3 regions of the Brevundimonas sp. BR2-1 genome follow, and region 3 is predicted to be linked to each of the others. Evidence: predicted binding sites of a transcription regulator. Region 3 holds the regulator's gene; each other region holds the start of a gene.
The links. The regulator LexA, encoded in region 3, represses DNA repair genes until DNA is damaged. The targets are predictions, from matches to a motif close to ATGTTCNCNANNTGTTCT.
Positions count from the first base shown of each region.

Region 1 (4,786 bases), on a different contig from region 3:
CCGATGGACGGCTCGTCCAGCACATAGAGCACGCCGGTCAGGCCCGAGCCGATCTGGGAGGCGAGACGGATGCGCTGGCTCTCGCCCCCGGACAGGGTGCCCGAGGCGCGCGACAGGCTGAGGTAGTCGAGGCCGACGTTGTTGAGGAAGCGCAGCCGGTCGGTAATCTCCTTCAGGACACGGCGGCCGATCTCCATCTGCTTGTCGGTGAGCTTGTCGTTCAGGGCCGTGAACCATTCGTGGGCGTGTTTGATCGACAGCCAGGACACCTCGGCGATGTCCGTGCCGGCGACCTTGACCGCCAGGGCCTCGGGCTTGAGGCGTTTGCCGTGGCAGACCTCGCACGGGGTCTCGGACTGGAAGCGGCCCAGCTCCTCGCGCACCCAGGAGGAATCGGTCTCGCGCCAGCGGCGTTCGAGGTTGGGCAGCACCCCTTCGAAGGCCTTGGAGACCTCATATTTGCGGGCGTTGTCGTCATAGGTAAATTTGATCTTGTCACCGCCCGAGCCGCGCAGGATCACGTCCTGCGCCTTCTCGGGCAGGTCACGCCACGGCACATCCATCGAGAAGCCGTAGTGGCGGCTCAGCGACTGCAGCGTCTGGGTGTAGAGGGGCGAGGGGCCGCGCGACCACGGCGCGACGGCGCCCTTGTGCAGGGTCTTGTCGCGATCGGGGATGACCAGATCGGCGTCGAAGGCCAGTTTGACGCCCAGGCCGTCGCAGACCGGGCAGGCGCCGAACGGATTGTTGAACGAGAACAGCCGCGGCTCGATCTCGCTGATGGTGAAGCCGGAGACCGGGCAGGCGAATTTCTCGGAGAAGGTCAGCCGGCGCGGCTCCTTCTCGCCCTCGGCGACATTGGCCCATTCCGCCACGGCGATGCCGTCCGCCAGACCCAGGGCGGTCTGCAGGCTGTCGGCATAGCGGCCCTCAAGCCCTTCCTTGGTGACGATCCGGTCCACGACGATGTCGATGTCGTGCTTGAACTTCTTGTCGAGCGTCGGCGCGTCCTCGATGGCGTAGTACTCGCCGTCGATCTTGACGCGCTGGAAGCCGGCGCGCTGCCACTCGGCCATCTCCTTGCGGTATTCGCCCTTGCGGCCGCGGACGACCGGCGCCAGCAGCATCAGCCGCTCCCCGTCGGGCAGGGCGGTCAGCTTGTCGACCATCATGGAGATGGTCTGGCTTTCGATCGGAAGGCCGGTGGCGGGCGAATAGGGCACCCCGACGCGGGCCCAGAGCAGGCGCATATAGTCGTGGATCTCGGTCACCGTGCCGACGGTCGAGCGCGGATTCTTCGAGGTCGTCTTCTGCTCGATCGAGATGGCCGGCGACAGGCCCTCGATCAGGTCGACGTCCGGCTTGCCCATCAGTTCGAGGAACTGGCGGGCGTAGGCGCTCAGGCTCTCGACATAGCGGCGCTGGCCCTCGGCGTAGATGGTGTCGAAGGCGAGCGAGCTTTTGCCCGAGCCCGACAGGCCGGTCATGACCACCAGCTGCTCGCGCGGGATGTCGAGGTCGACGCCCTTGAGATTGTGCTCGCGCGCGCCGCGCACGCGGATGAAGTTGTGCTTTTCGGTCATGAGGCCTGAAGGCTTGGGAATTCGGGAACGCGGCGGGGCCGCGGAAGGTCCGGCGCGACGTCGCTATATGGGGACCAATTCGCGAAATTCAGCAAGAACAATGTGGGAACATCGAGGAGCGCGCGCCAGCCTGCTGACACAACCTGTCAGCAGGCTGGCGTCAGGCTGGCGGCGCCCAGGGCTCCGGCGGCCGAAGATACCTCTCGCCCTTGCCCAGCATCACACCATGGGCGCCGGCGATGCCCAGTTCCAGACTTTCGGCGATGCGGCGGGCGCGCTCGATGAAATGGGCGGCCGCCGCGGGCGGGCAGATGTCCGCCGCCGTGGCCTCGAACAGCTCCAGCCAGCGGTCGAAATGGCGGGCGTCGACGGGCAGAGGCAGGTGTTTGGGCATGGGGCGACCGTGATAGGCGCCGCTCATCAGGGCCACGGATGACCAGAACAGCTTCATCTGTTCCAGATGCGGGCCCCAGTCCGCAATCCGCTGGTCGAACACCGGCCCGATCAGCGGATCAAGGCGCACCCGTTCGTAGAAGGCGTCGACCAGCCGGGAAATCATCGCCGCGTCAATGCCGGTCTCGGCTTCGATGCGCCGGACGATGGCCTGGCGGCGGGTTTCGGGATCATCAGACAAGGTCACGACGTCTACCTAGGCGGTCGCCGGCCGCTCCGCCATTGCGGCCAATCGCCGTCCGGGACCACGGCATGATCCGCCATCCGGCCACGGGCACGGGCCCCCGTCGGCCCGTCAACGCCGAAATGGCTTGCACGCAGGCGACTTCGACCTCATCTTCCGTGCTTCGAGTGAGTTCACTGGAGGCCCGACGAACATGATCAGCACGCTGGAAATCGGTATCGCCCTTTCCGCTCCCCTGCTGCTCGTGCTCGCCCATGCCCTCGCCCCCAGGCCCAAACCCGTCCGCATCCGCACTCGTGACGCTCGATCGCGTCGCGGCCCGCACGCCTGACGGTTTCACCCTCTTACAATTCGGGCCTGACGTTCGGCCGACGTCGGACGGACGATCGTCCTCAGGCCATGCGATTGAAGGCCACGGCGCGGCCGTCGCCGGCGTTGGCGTGACCCGAGGCGCCGTAGGCGGAGGGGGATCCGCGCTGGCTGGCGACTTCGGCGACGATGGTCCTGACCAGTCCTTCGGAGACGATGCGGGCGGCCTCGACGGCGCGGGCGTGGCGCGACAGCACGGCCTCGAACGCCTCGGTCGCCTTGACCAGCGCCATCCTGTCGGCGGCCGGGGCGGCGGACAACACGGCCGGATCGGCCTTCACCTGGGCGGACTCGCGGCGATAGACATTGGCCAGTTGCTGGGTCTCGGCCAGGGTCGCGGCGGCGTCGTGCGGCCGGCGGGATTCAAAGGCCTTCGACTCCTCGACCAGACGGGCGGTCAGGCGGGCGGTCAGGTCGGTCAGCTGACGGACGCGGGCGCGGGCGTTGACGATGGCGGACTCGGTCATGCGGCGGGTTCCTGGGCTTCCTGCATCTTCAGCATCTGCGCGACGACCTGATCGGCCAGGCCGACGCCGCCGGCCTTGACGGTCTGTCTGGCCATGGCGTCGACGAGGAAGCCGCGCCACGTCCCCTCGGCCTCGCCCCCGCCGAACATGCCGTCGGTCGAGAGGCCCTCGAACATGGGTTTCATCATCTGCGACAGGAATGACGCCTCGAAGGCCTCCGCGGTCGCGCGCATCTTGTCGGTGACAACGCGGGCGCCGGCCCCGACGACCGGCTGAAGCAGGCCGGCGGCTCCGGCGGCGATGGACAGTTCGTTCATGCTCACATCACCTCGATGTCGGCCTGCAAGGCGCCGGCGGCCTTGATGGCCTGCAGGATGCTGATCATGTCGCGCGGGCTGACGCCGAGGGCGTTCAGGCCGTTGACGAGGGTGGACAGGGAGGTCCCGCCGCCGACGATGCGCATCTCGCGGCCCAGTTCCTCCTCGACCGCGACGGTGGACTGGGGGACGACGACGGTCTGGCCGCCGCGGCTGAAGGGCTCGGGCTGGCTGACCTGCGGGCTCTCCTGCACCGAGATGGTCAGATTTCCCTGGGCGATGGCAACGGTGGAGACGCGGACGGCCTCGCCCATGACGATGACGCCATTGACCTCGTCGATGATGACCTTGGCGGGGGCGTCGACCTGGACCGGCATGTTCTCGACCATGCTAATGAAGCCGGCCATGCCCATCTGGCCGGGCGCGCGCAGGGCGATGACGGTGCCGTTCTCGGCCAGGGCCGTGCCGGGATAGGTCTGGTTGATGGCGGCGGCGACGCGCTGGGCCGTGGTGAAGTCGGGATTGCGCAGCGTCAGCCGCACCTCGTTCATATTGGCCAGCTGGAAGCCGGTCTCGCGCTCGACCGTCGCTCCCGAGGCGATGCGGCCCGCGGTGGGCACGCCGCGGGTGACCGAGGAGCCCGAGGCCCCGCCGCCCGAGACGGCGCCGGTCTGGATCGAGCCCTGGGCCACCGCATAGACCTGACCGTCCGCGCCCTGCAGGCTGGTGACCAGAAGCGTGCCGCCCAGCAGGCTCTTGGCGTCGCACATGCTGGCGACATTGACGTCGACCCGGGCGCCGGGCGTGGCGAAGGGCGGCAGTTCGGCCGTCACCATGATGGCGGCCATGTTCTTGGAGTTGGCGTTGGAGCCGCGGATGTTGACGCCCAGCCGCTCGGTCATGCCTTCCAGCGACTGGCGGGTGAAGGGGCAGTTGCGCAGGCTGTCGCCGGTGCCGTTCAGCCCGACCACCAGGCCGTAGCCGACCAGCTGGTTGGTGCGGACGCCCTCGATGGCCGCGATGTCCTTGATCCGCGACTGGGCGAACGCCGGCGCGGCGAATCCGGCCAGCGCGGCGGCTGTCAGGACGGAGGCGAGCAGTTTCTGCATAGGCGGGGCATCCAAAGAACTGTTGCGGTTCACCTCATGCGAGCGGCGTGCCAACCGAAAACCGCAATGAAAACAGTCAGGGGCGATCTGCGAACGCGACCGCGAGCGGCAGAATCTGCCGGGGCGTTAACCAAACGGTGACGCGGCGCCGACGATGGTCCGGCATGTGCTGGAGTCGCATCGCATGAAGGTCACAGGCCCGACCGGACCGTCGTCCCCGCAAGGCAGCCGTCCCACCCGCGCCAGCGGCGGCTTCTCGGTGCCTTCCACAGCGGCCGGGTCCGCCGCCCCGCCCACGGCGGCT
Region 1 is NZ_JARKMV010000003.1:184,431-189,216, reverse strand. It holds gene uvrA (excinuclease ABC subunit UvrA) at 1-1,583, opposite strand, end outside; gene BrevBR_RS13855 (group III truncated hemoglobin) at 1,744-2,223, opposite strand; gene BrevBR_RS13850 (hypothetical protein) at 2,414-2,551, shown strand; gene BrevBR_RS13845 (flagellar basal-body protein FlbY) at 2,613-3,056, opposite strand; gene BrevBR_RS13840 (rod-binding protein) at 3,053-3,373, opposite strand; gene BrevBR_RS13835 (flagellar basal body P-ring protein FlgI) at 3,376-4,482, opposite strand; gene BrevBR_RS13830 (flagellar assembly protein FliX) at 4,667-4,786, shown strand, end outside.
Region 1: uvrA (excinuclease ABC subunit UvrA) is a predicted target of LexA. The motif match lies at 1,678-1,695, and genes of this name have one in related genera.

Region 2 (4,786 bases), on a different contig from region 3:
CAGTTCCTGATCCAGCTTCTCGGGACCGACCCAGGGCTCGACCGGCTTGAGACGCGGGCGGGCCGCGCCGGCCTGGTCGCCGCCGAACAGGGAGACCTGGGACGAGGCGCGCTCGGCCGCGACGCTCTGGCAATAGGCCATCAGGGTGTCGGCCTGTTCGAACAGCTGGCGGCGGTTGGGATGGAAGCTGTCGAAGGCGCCGGCGCGGGCGAGATTCTCCAGCGCCCGCTTGTTGACGCTGCGCGGGTCGACGCGTTCGAGGAAGTCGAAGATGTCGGTGAACCGTCCGCCGGTCTCGCGCACCTCGACCAGATGCTTCATGGCCTCCAGGCCGACGTTGCGGATGGCCCCCAGCGCATAGAGGACGGCACCCACGCCCTCGTCCCAGGCCACGTCGAAATCGGCCGAGGAGCGGTTCACGTCCGGCGACTTCACCGGCACGTCGAAACGACGACAATCCTGATAGAAGACAGCCAGTTTGTCGGTATTGCTGAGATCGAGCGACATGGACGCGGCCATGAATTCGACCGGGTGCGTCGCCTTCAGCCAGCCCGTCTGGAAGCTGATCAGGGCGTAGGCGGCGGCGTGCGACTTGTTGAAGCCGTAGCCGGCGAATTTGGCGACCAGATCGAAGATGCCGCCGGACTGTTCCTCGGAAACCCCCTTCTCGGACGCGCCCGCGATGAAGCGCGCGCGCTGGAAGTCCATCTCCTCCTTCTTCTTCTTGCCCATGGCGCGGCGAAGAAGGTCGGCCTCGCCGAGCGAGTAACCGGCCAGGATCTGGGCGATCTTCATCACCTGTTCCTGGTAGATGATGACGCCATAGGTTTCGGTCAGCACCTCGGTCAGGGAGGGATGCAGATAGTCCACCTGCTGCCGGCCGAATTTCCGGTCGATATAGGTGTCGATCATCTCCATCGGCCCGGGCCGGTAGAGGGAGATCAGGGCGGTGATCTCCTCGATCGAGCCGCAACGCATCTTGCGCAGGGTGTCGCGCATGCCCTGGGATTCCAGCTGGAACACCCCGACGGTCTGGCCCGAGGCCATCAGCTCATAGGTCTTCGGATCGTCCAGCGGCAGGCCGTTCCAGTCGGGGGCGGCGCCGCGCCGTTCCAGATACTGGCGCGCGCGGTCCAGCACGGTCAGGGTCTTGAGGCCCAGGAAGTCGAACTTCACCAGACCGGCGGCCTCGACCCATTTCATGTTGAACTGGCTGGCCGGGATGGTCGAGCGCGGGTCCTGATACAGGGGCGCGAGCTCGATCAGGGGGCGGTCGCCGATGACGATGCCGGCGGCGTGGGTCGAGGCGTTACGGTACAGCCCCTCCAGCTCCAGCGCCGTCTCCAGCAGGGTCGCCACGGCCTTGTCGTTGTCGCGGGCCTCGCGCAGGCGCGGCTCGATCTCGATGGCCTGGGCCAGGGTCACGGGATTGGCGGGGTTGGCCGGGACCATCTTGGCGAGCCGGTCGACCTGACCCAGCGGCATCTGCAGCACCCGGCCGACGTCGCGCAGCACGGCGCGGGCCTGAAGGGTGCCGAAGGTGATGATCTGGGCCACCCGGTCCTTGCCGTAGCGGTCCTGGACGTAGTCGATCACCTCTTCCCGCCGCTCCTGGCAGAAGTCGATGTCGAAGTCGGGCATGGAGACCCGTTCGGGATTGAGGAAGCGCTCGAACAGCAGGCCGAAACGCAGCGGATCCAGATCGGTAATGGTCAGGGCCCAGGCGACCAGCGAACCGGCGCCCGAACCCCGGCCCGGACCCACGGGGATGCCGTGGCTCTTGGCCCATTTGATGAAGTCCGACACGATCAGGAAATAGCCGGGGAAGCCCATCTGCTGGATGATCCCGACCTCCCATTCCAGGCGGGTCCAGTAGTCCTCCTCGGGCGCGGCGGGCGTGACCGCCTGCAGCCGCGCCTTCAGCCCCTCGCGGGCCTGATGCATCAGTTCGTCGGGTTCGGTGCGGCCCGCGCCGGCGTCGAAGCGGGGCAGGATCGGCGCGCGGGTCGGGGCCATGAAGGCGCAGCGGCGGGCGATCTCGATCGTCGTATCGCAGGCCTCGGGCAGGTCGGCGAACAGTTCGCGCATCGCCGCGGCGGGCTTGAACCAGTGCTGGCCGGTGATGCGGCGGCGGTCTTCCTGACCGGTGAAGGCGCCGTCGGCGATGCACAGCAGGGCGTCGTGGGAGCGGGCCTGCGCGGCCTTCGCATAGTGGACGTCGTTGGTGGCGACCAGGGGGGTGTCGTTCGCATACGCCCATTCCACCAGCCCGCGCTCGGCCTGACCCTCGCTGGCCAGGCCGTGGCGTTGCAGTTCGACATAGAAGCGGTCGCCGAACACCCGCGCCATCTCGGTCAGGGCCGCGGCGGCCTCGTCGGATCGGGACTGGACGAACAGGGGATCGACGGGGCCGTCGGGCCCGCCCGACAGCAGGATCAGGCCTTCGGACCGCTCAGCCACCATGGTCCAGGGCACGCTGGGCTCGTCCATCGCGCCGGCGTCGAGGAAGGCCGAGGACGACAGGGCGCTGAGGTTCAGCCAGCCCGTCTCGTTCTGGACCAGAAGGACCACGGTCGGCGCCTTGGCCCAGCGTTCGTTGATCTTGCCGCCGATGCCAGTGACAGGAAGCGCGCAGGCGATGATCGGCTGTACGCCCGCCCCTTTCGCCGCCTCGCTGAACTCCAGCGCCCCGAACAGATTTGCGCGGTCGGCGACGCCCACCGCCGGCATGCCCGCGTCGGCCGCCAGGGTGGGAACCTTGCCCGCCTTGATCGCACCTTCCAGCAGCGAATAGGCCGACCGGACGCGCAGGTGGATGAAGCCCTGATCCCCTGCCCCGCTCACCGTCCGACGTCTCCGTTCATGGGTTCGATCAGACCCCGACTCGCCCCTGGCTCAAAGCGGCCAGAGTCCGCCGAAAAACAGCGGACATTGCGGACTCGCCGGACTCAAACGGTCCGGGAAAGCCCACCCTCAGGCGGCTGGAAGCGCGAGCGCGGCCTGCCAGCACATCCAGACGAAACCGCCGCAAGACGCAAGCGACAGCATATCCCTCACCCAACGCGCCATGATCTTGTCCCCAGATTGCGTGTTCTGGCTATGTTCTATGTTGCCGCTTTGTTCTTGTCAACGGGCGACGGCCTCCGGTCGAGTGGGCAAGGCCGGCGCCTAAGCGCCGACCAATACCGCCAGAGAGGATAAGACTGCTCCCACAACCAGGAGGGCAATACCGAAAACAGTCCAGAAAACCGCAGTCCTGGCGCCGGTCTTTCGATGAGTGTCAGTGCCCCGGACAATCACGATATCCTCGCCGTGCGCCAGGGTATCCACGGACAGCTCAAGGGCTTTGAACGACAGGTCAAACGCGGTGATCAGCCTCGACAGGCTGACGGCAAGCATCGCTCCGCCGGCTAATGAAGCGACGGTCCCGGAAACCGCGAGAATCTGAGGAAGGGTCATGCGGCACCGTTAACGCTACAGGCTTTGCCATACAACCTCAGGGGGCCCGAACCCGTTGTTGGGTGCAACGCACTCCGTCCTGTAGGATGGCGCGAACGCCACCTACCATCCGCCTCTTCGGCGGCAGGCGTCGCAGGAGAGCGGTCATGGCCAAGGGTCAGATGAAGAGCAACAAGGAAGCCCGGAAACCGAAGGCCGAGAAGCCCAAGCCGGCCGTGTCGGTGGGCAGCTCGCCGTTCACGACGCCGCCCGGGAAGAAATAGCCTCCGATATATCCGTTCATCCCCGCGAAAGCGGGGACCCAGTCCTGTCCAGCGTGACGCCGGTGTTTCGGGACGGGCGAGCGGAGATCCCCGGACCCGCTGCAACACCCAAAGCACTGGGTCCCCGCTTTCGCGGGGATGCACGGTTGTGTGTGGCCCGCCCCTAGTGCGGCCATGCTTCCTTCAGGACTTCCGCCCTGCCGTCGACGACCCGCACCTCGAGCGCCGGCGTGGCCGGCTGGCCCTCGGCGAACAGTTCGTAGATCACCGAGCCGTCGTCGGCCTGGGTGCTTTCGATCACGCGGACCGGGGTGAAGCCGGCGCGCGCGCCCCCGGCGGCGGCGCGGACCCGGTTCGGAACCCTGTCCCATGCGACGTCGCGCTGGACCTCCACCACCTTCCAGCCCGACGGTGTTTCGAGCAGATCGAGCTCGATGTCGGAACCGTCGGGCATGCGGCCCTCGACGTCGTAATAGCGCCGGCCCTCGCGCTCCTTCAGCTCGGCTTCCGAGACGATCATGCCCGGCCGCGCGGTCAGGACGACGGCGCGCACGGCTCCCGGAAGATCGGCCTTTCTGGCGGGTGTGATCACGGTCGCCGGAGCGTCGGAATCCCTGGCCGGGCTCTCCGGCGCGGCCGGATTGCAGGCGGCGAGACTGACACCGGTAGCAATCGCAGAGATGAGCAGGACGCGGGTCATGACAGCCTCCGTGTGAGTTGAAGCTGCAGTCTATGCCTACCGGAACGGGCCGCAAGCGAGGGTTTGCCCCTAGTAGGCGTGGCTCTCCGCGGGGCGCTCTTCCAGATGGCCGTCCTTGAGCGCGAAGACGCGGTCCATATGGCCGGCCAGTTCCATGTTGTGGGTGGCGATCAGGGCCGCGACGCCGGTCTTCTTGACCAGATCATGCAGGGCCTCGAACACCGTCTGGCTGGTGGCCGGGTCCAGGTTTCCGGTCGGCTCGTCGGCCAGCAGGAGGCGCGGGCGGTTGGCCAGGGCGCGGGCGACGGCGACGCGTTGCTGCTCCCCGCCCGACATCTGGGCCGGCTGGTGGGTCAGGCGTTCG
Region 2 is NZ_JARKMV010000003.1:144,982-149,767, forward strand. It holds gene dnaE (DNA polymerase III subunit alpha) at 1-2,844, opposite strand, end outside; gene BrevBR_RS13635 (hypothetical protein) at 3,169-3,459, opposite strand; gene BrevBR_RS13640 (hypothetical protein) at 3,606-3,722, shown strand; gene BrevBR_RS13645 (hypothetical protein) at 3,886-4,422, opposite strand; gene BrevBR_RS13650 (ABC transporter ATP-binding protein) at 4,492-4,786, opposite strand, start outside.
Region 2: dnaE (DNA polymerase III subunit alpha) is a predicted target of LexA. The motif match lies at 3,089-3,106, and genes of this name have one in related genera.

Region 3 (4,786 bases):
GCGCGGACGGGCGGGATCGCCGCGGCCATGACGACCGGACAGGAGGCCTGGCTGGACCCCGAGGACGTCGACGTTATGCGCGATTCCGGACTGGCGCACATCCTGTCGATCTCGGGCCTGCATATGGCGGTGGTCGGCGGTTTCGCCTTCTTCCTGATCCGGCTGCTGGTCGCGGCCTGGCCGTGGCTGGCGCTGCGGGTGTCCGGCAAGAAGGTGGCGGCGGTCGCGGGGCTTCTCGCGGTGGGTACCTATCTGGTCGTGTCGGGCGCCCCGCCGCCGGCCGAGCGGGCGGCGATCACGGCGTCGATCGCCTTTCTCGCCATCCTTCTGGACCGGCAGGCGATCACCATGCACGCCCTCGCGGTCGCGGCCTTCGTGGTCCTGCTGCTGCAGCCCGAGGCCATCGTCACGCCGGGCTTCCAGATGTCGTTCGCGGCCACGGCGGCCCTGGTGGCGCTGGTCGAGGCCTGGCCCCGGCGGCCGAAGGAGATTTCCGCACCGCTGCCCATACTGATCGTCCAGCGGGCTGGAACGTGGCTCGGCGCGGCCATCCTGGCCAGCCTCGTTGCCGGGGCGGCGACCGGGCCGTTCGCCATGCAGCATTTCAACCGCACGGCCATGTACGGGCTGGCCGCCAATCTGGCCTCGGCGCCGGTGTCGGACTTTCTGATCATGCCGATGCTGGCGCTGGGCGCCCTGCTGGAGCCGCTGGGGCTGGGGGCGCCCTTCCTTTGGCTTGCGGGGCAGGGGATCGCCCTGATGCTGGCCATCGGCGAATGGACCGCCGGCCTGCCGGGCGCGGTGCGGACGGTGGCCAGCGCGCCGGACATCGCCCTGCCGATCTCATTCCTGGGCGTGCTGTTCTGCTGCCTGTGGCGGGGGCCTTTACGTTGGCTGGGCCTGCCGTTGGCGGCGGCGGTCATGCTGTGGCCGCGCGCGCCGACGCCGGATGTCTGGATTGGCGACGGCGGGACCAATGCGTCCTGGGTGCAGGCCGGTCAGACGGTGGTGATGCGGGACGAGGTGCGGCAGTTCGCGGTCGATGTCTGGTCCCGGCGGCGCGGCGTAGCGCCGGTCCAGCGTCCGGCGGAGGGCTGGACCTGCACGCGGTTTTCCTGCGCGCCGGAGGCCCCGGCGGCGGGACCGCTGGCGATGTGGTGGGGCCAGAAGCCGCCCACGCCCGAACAGGTCGACGCCCTGTGCCGCGCGGCCCCGGTGGTCAGCGTGCGCGCGGCCCTGACGGCCCTGCCGGCCTCATGCAAGGGGCGGCTGGTGCTGGACGGCGTCGACTATAAGCGCGGCGGGGCGGTCGAGCTGTGGCGTGACGAGCCGGCGTCAGCCAGCCGCTGGCGCGCGGTCTGGTCGGCGGATGTGCGCGGCGACCGGCCGTGGAGCCGTCCCGGATAACGGCTATGGCGTTTCCGGAATGACAAGGCGACGCATTTGTCATCCCGGACCTGATCCGGGACGAGATCAGTGATAGCGGCGGATGAGGCCGACCAGCTTGCCCTGAACCTCGACCTGATCGGGGCCGAAGATGCGGGTCTCGTAGTTGCGGTTGGCGGGCTCCAGCGCGATCGAGCCCCCCTTCTTGCGCAGACGCTTCAGGGTGGCTTCCTCGCCCTCGACCAGGGCCACGACGATGTCGCCCGAGGTGGCGGTGTCGGTCGATTTGATGACCACCAGATCGCCGTTCAGAATGCCGGCCTCGATCATGGAGTCGCCCTCGATCTCGAGCATGTAGTGCTCGCCCGCGCCCAGCATGGCCTCGGGGACGGGGTAGCGGGCGGTTTCGTGCTCTATGGCGGCGATGGGCGTGCCGGCGGCGATCTTGCCCATCAGGGACAGTTCGCGGGTGTCATTGGCCGGATCGGCGGCCATCGGCCGTCCGCCGCCCTGGATGACGTCGGGGCGGAAGGGCTGGCGACCGCGCGGCTGCGAGGTCGTGGCCTGTTCCGGCAATTTGGTGACTTCCAGCGCCCGCGCCCGATGGGCCAGACGGCGGATGAAGCCGCGCTCCTCCAGCGCCGTGATCAGGCGGTGAATGCCCGATTTGGACGCCAGATCCAGCGCCTCCTTCATCTCGTCGAACGAGGGAGAGACGCCCGTTTCCTTGATGCGCTCATGGATGAACATCAGGAGTTCGTGCTGTTTGCGCGTGAGCATGGAGGTCCTCGAGGCGAATCCCGTTGTGAGAAACGTAGCGGAACAAACCGCAAACGTCCATAAGGTGTTCCTGAGGTGTTCCGGTTAAGGTCCGGTTACCGGAGCAACGCCCGGGTGGCCGCCTCGACGTCCGCCTGACGCATCAGGCTTTCGCCGACGAGGATCGCCTGGGCGTGGGCGTGGGAGACGCGCTGCACGTCGTCCGGGGTGAAGATGCCGCTTTCGGCGACCAGCAGGGCGCGGACGGGGCTCAGCATGGCGAGGCGTTCGGTGACCGCCAGATCGACCTCGAACGTCCGCAGGGACCGGTTGTTGATCCCCACCAGATCGCCGCCCAGCTTGCAGGCGCGGGCCATTTCGGCCTCGTCATGAGTCTCGATCAGGGCGTCCATCCCGAAGCGCCCGGCCTCGGCCAGCAGTTCGGCGGCGAGGGCGTCGTCGATCATGGCGAGGATGATCAGGATGCAATCGGCGCCCAGCGCCCGGCTCTCGGCGACCTGCCAGGGATCGACGAGGAAATCCTTGCGCAAACAGGGCAGGGCGGTCGCGTCGCGGGCGGCGGCCAGGAAGGAGTCGTCGCCCTGGAAGCTGGGACCGTCGGTGAGGACGGACAGGCACTGCGCGCCGCCGCGCTCATAGGCGCGGGCGAGGGCCGGCGGGTCGAAATCGGCGCGGATCAGTCCCTTGGACGGGCTGGCCTTCTTGATCTCGGCGATCAGGGCGGGGCGGCCGGTCTCCTCGACATGGCGTTCCAAGGCGGCGCGGAAACCGCGCGGGGTCGAGGCCTGACGCGCCAGCGCCTCGACGGAGTCCTGCGAGGCGGCGGCCCTGCGGGCGGCCACCTCTTCACGCTTGTAGGCGGCGATGCCGGCGAGGACGTCGCTCACGCCGGCTCTTCTTCCGGCTCGGGCGAATTGGTGGCGACGACCAGGTTGGTCAGGGCCTGCGCCGCGCGCCCTTCGTCGATGACGGCGGCGGCGATCGCGGCGCCGTCCTTCAGATCTGCGGCGCGGTCGGCGACGACGAGAGCGGCGGCGGCGTTCAGCAGGACGATGTCCCGGTACGCGCTCTTCTCGCCCGCCAGCAGGTTCTCCAGGGCCAGGGCGTTCTCCTCGGCGTCGCCGCCGCGCAGGGCCGCGATGTCGGCGCGGGGCAGACCGGCGTCCTCAGGCGTGACGGTGAAGCGGCGGACGGTCCCGTCCTTCCACTCCGCCACCTCCGTCTCGCCCGTGGTGGTCAGTTCGTCGAGCCCCTGTCCGTGGACGGTCCAGGCGCGCGTGGCGCCGAGCCGGCCCAACACTTCGGCGAGCGGCTCCAACAGGCGGGGATCATAGACGCCCATGATCTGTCGCTTTGCAGACGCCGGGTTCGAAAGCGGACCCAGAAGATTGAAAACCGTACGGAAACCGATCTCGGCACGCACTGGCCCGACATGGCGCATGGCGCCGTGGTAGGCGGGGGCGAACAGGAAGGCGATGCCGGCGTCGTCCAGCGAGCGGCGCTGCTGGGCCGGACTGGCGGCCAGGTTGACGCCGAGGGCGGCGAGCACGTCGGACGAGCCGGACTTCGAACTCAGCGCCCGGTTGCCGTGCTTGGCGACCTTCAGCCCCGCGCCGGCCAGAACCAGGGCAGCGGCCGTCGAGATGTTGAAGGTGTGCTGGCCGTCGCCGCCCGTGCCGCAGGTGTCGATGACGTCATAGGGATGATCCAGCTTCAGGGCCGCGTCGCGCATGGCGGTCGCGAAGGCGGCGATCTCCTCGACCGTCTCGCCGCGGATGCGCAGGGCGGTGACGGCGGCGGCGACCTGGGCCGGCGTCGGCTCGCCGCGCAGACAGGCCGCGAAGAAGGCGTGCGCCTCGTCGGTCGACAGCACGCGCCCGTCGACCAGTTTGGCCAGCAGGGGTTTGAAACCTTCAGCCATTCAGACCATCGCCCGGCGTCTGACGTTGGCCAGATCGAGGAAGTTGGCCAGCAGGTCATGGCCGTGTTCGGTGGCGATGGATTCCGGGTGGAACTGGACGCCGTGGATCGGCCGCGTGCGGTGCGCCAACCCCATGATCTCGCCGTCGGCGGTCCAGGCGGTGACGTCCAGCACGTCGGGCAGGGTTTCGCGGCGGACCGCGAGGCTGTGATAACGGGTGGCGGTGAAGGGCGAGGGCAGACCCTTGAACACGCTCTGGCCGGCGTGCTCGATGGGCGAGGTCTTGCCGTGCATCAGGGCCTTGGCGCGGATCACCTCGCCGCCGAACGCCTGACCCATGGCCTGATGGCCCAGGCAGACGCCGAAGATCGGCATGTCCAGCGGGGCGCTGTCCAGTATGGACAGGCAGATCCCCGCCTCGTTGGGCGTGCAGGGGCCGGGCGACAGAAGCACCGCCTCGGGTTTCAGGGCCCAGGCCTCGGCCGCAGTCAGGTCGTCGTTGCGCACCACGCGCGTCTCCGCGCCCAACTCCGCCAGGTAGTGGACGAGGTTGTAGGTAAAGCTGTCGTAGTTATCGACGACCAGGATCATGGTCTGGCTTCTAGGGGGTGCGGAGCGACCCGCCAAGCGCATCGGCGCGTAAGTCTTCGTTAACCAAACTGTCCCGAACTGGGCCGGTCCAACGGGGAGCCGGGCCAT
Region 3 is NZ_JARKMV010000001.1:35,884-40,669, reverse strand. It holds gene BrevBR_RS00215 (ComEC/Rec2 family competence protein) at 1-1,407, shown strand, start outside; gene lexA (transcriptional repressor LexA) at 1,474-2,166, opposite strand; gene trpC (indole-3-glycerol phosphate synthase TrpC) at 2,262-3,053, opposite strand; gene trpD (anthranilate phosphoribosyltransferase) at 3,050-4,087, opposite strand; gene BrevBR_RS00195 (anthranilate synthase component II) at 4,088-4,678, opposite strand; gene BrevBR_RS00190 (peptidoglycan-binding protein) at 4,785-4,786, shown strand, end outside.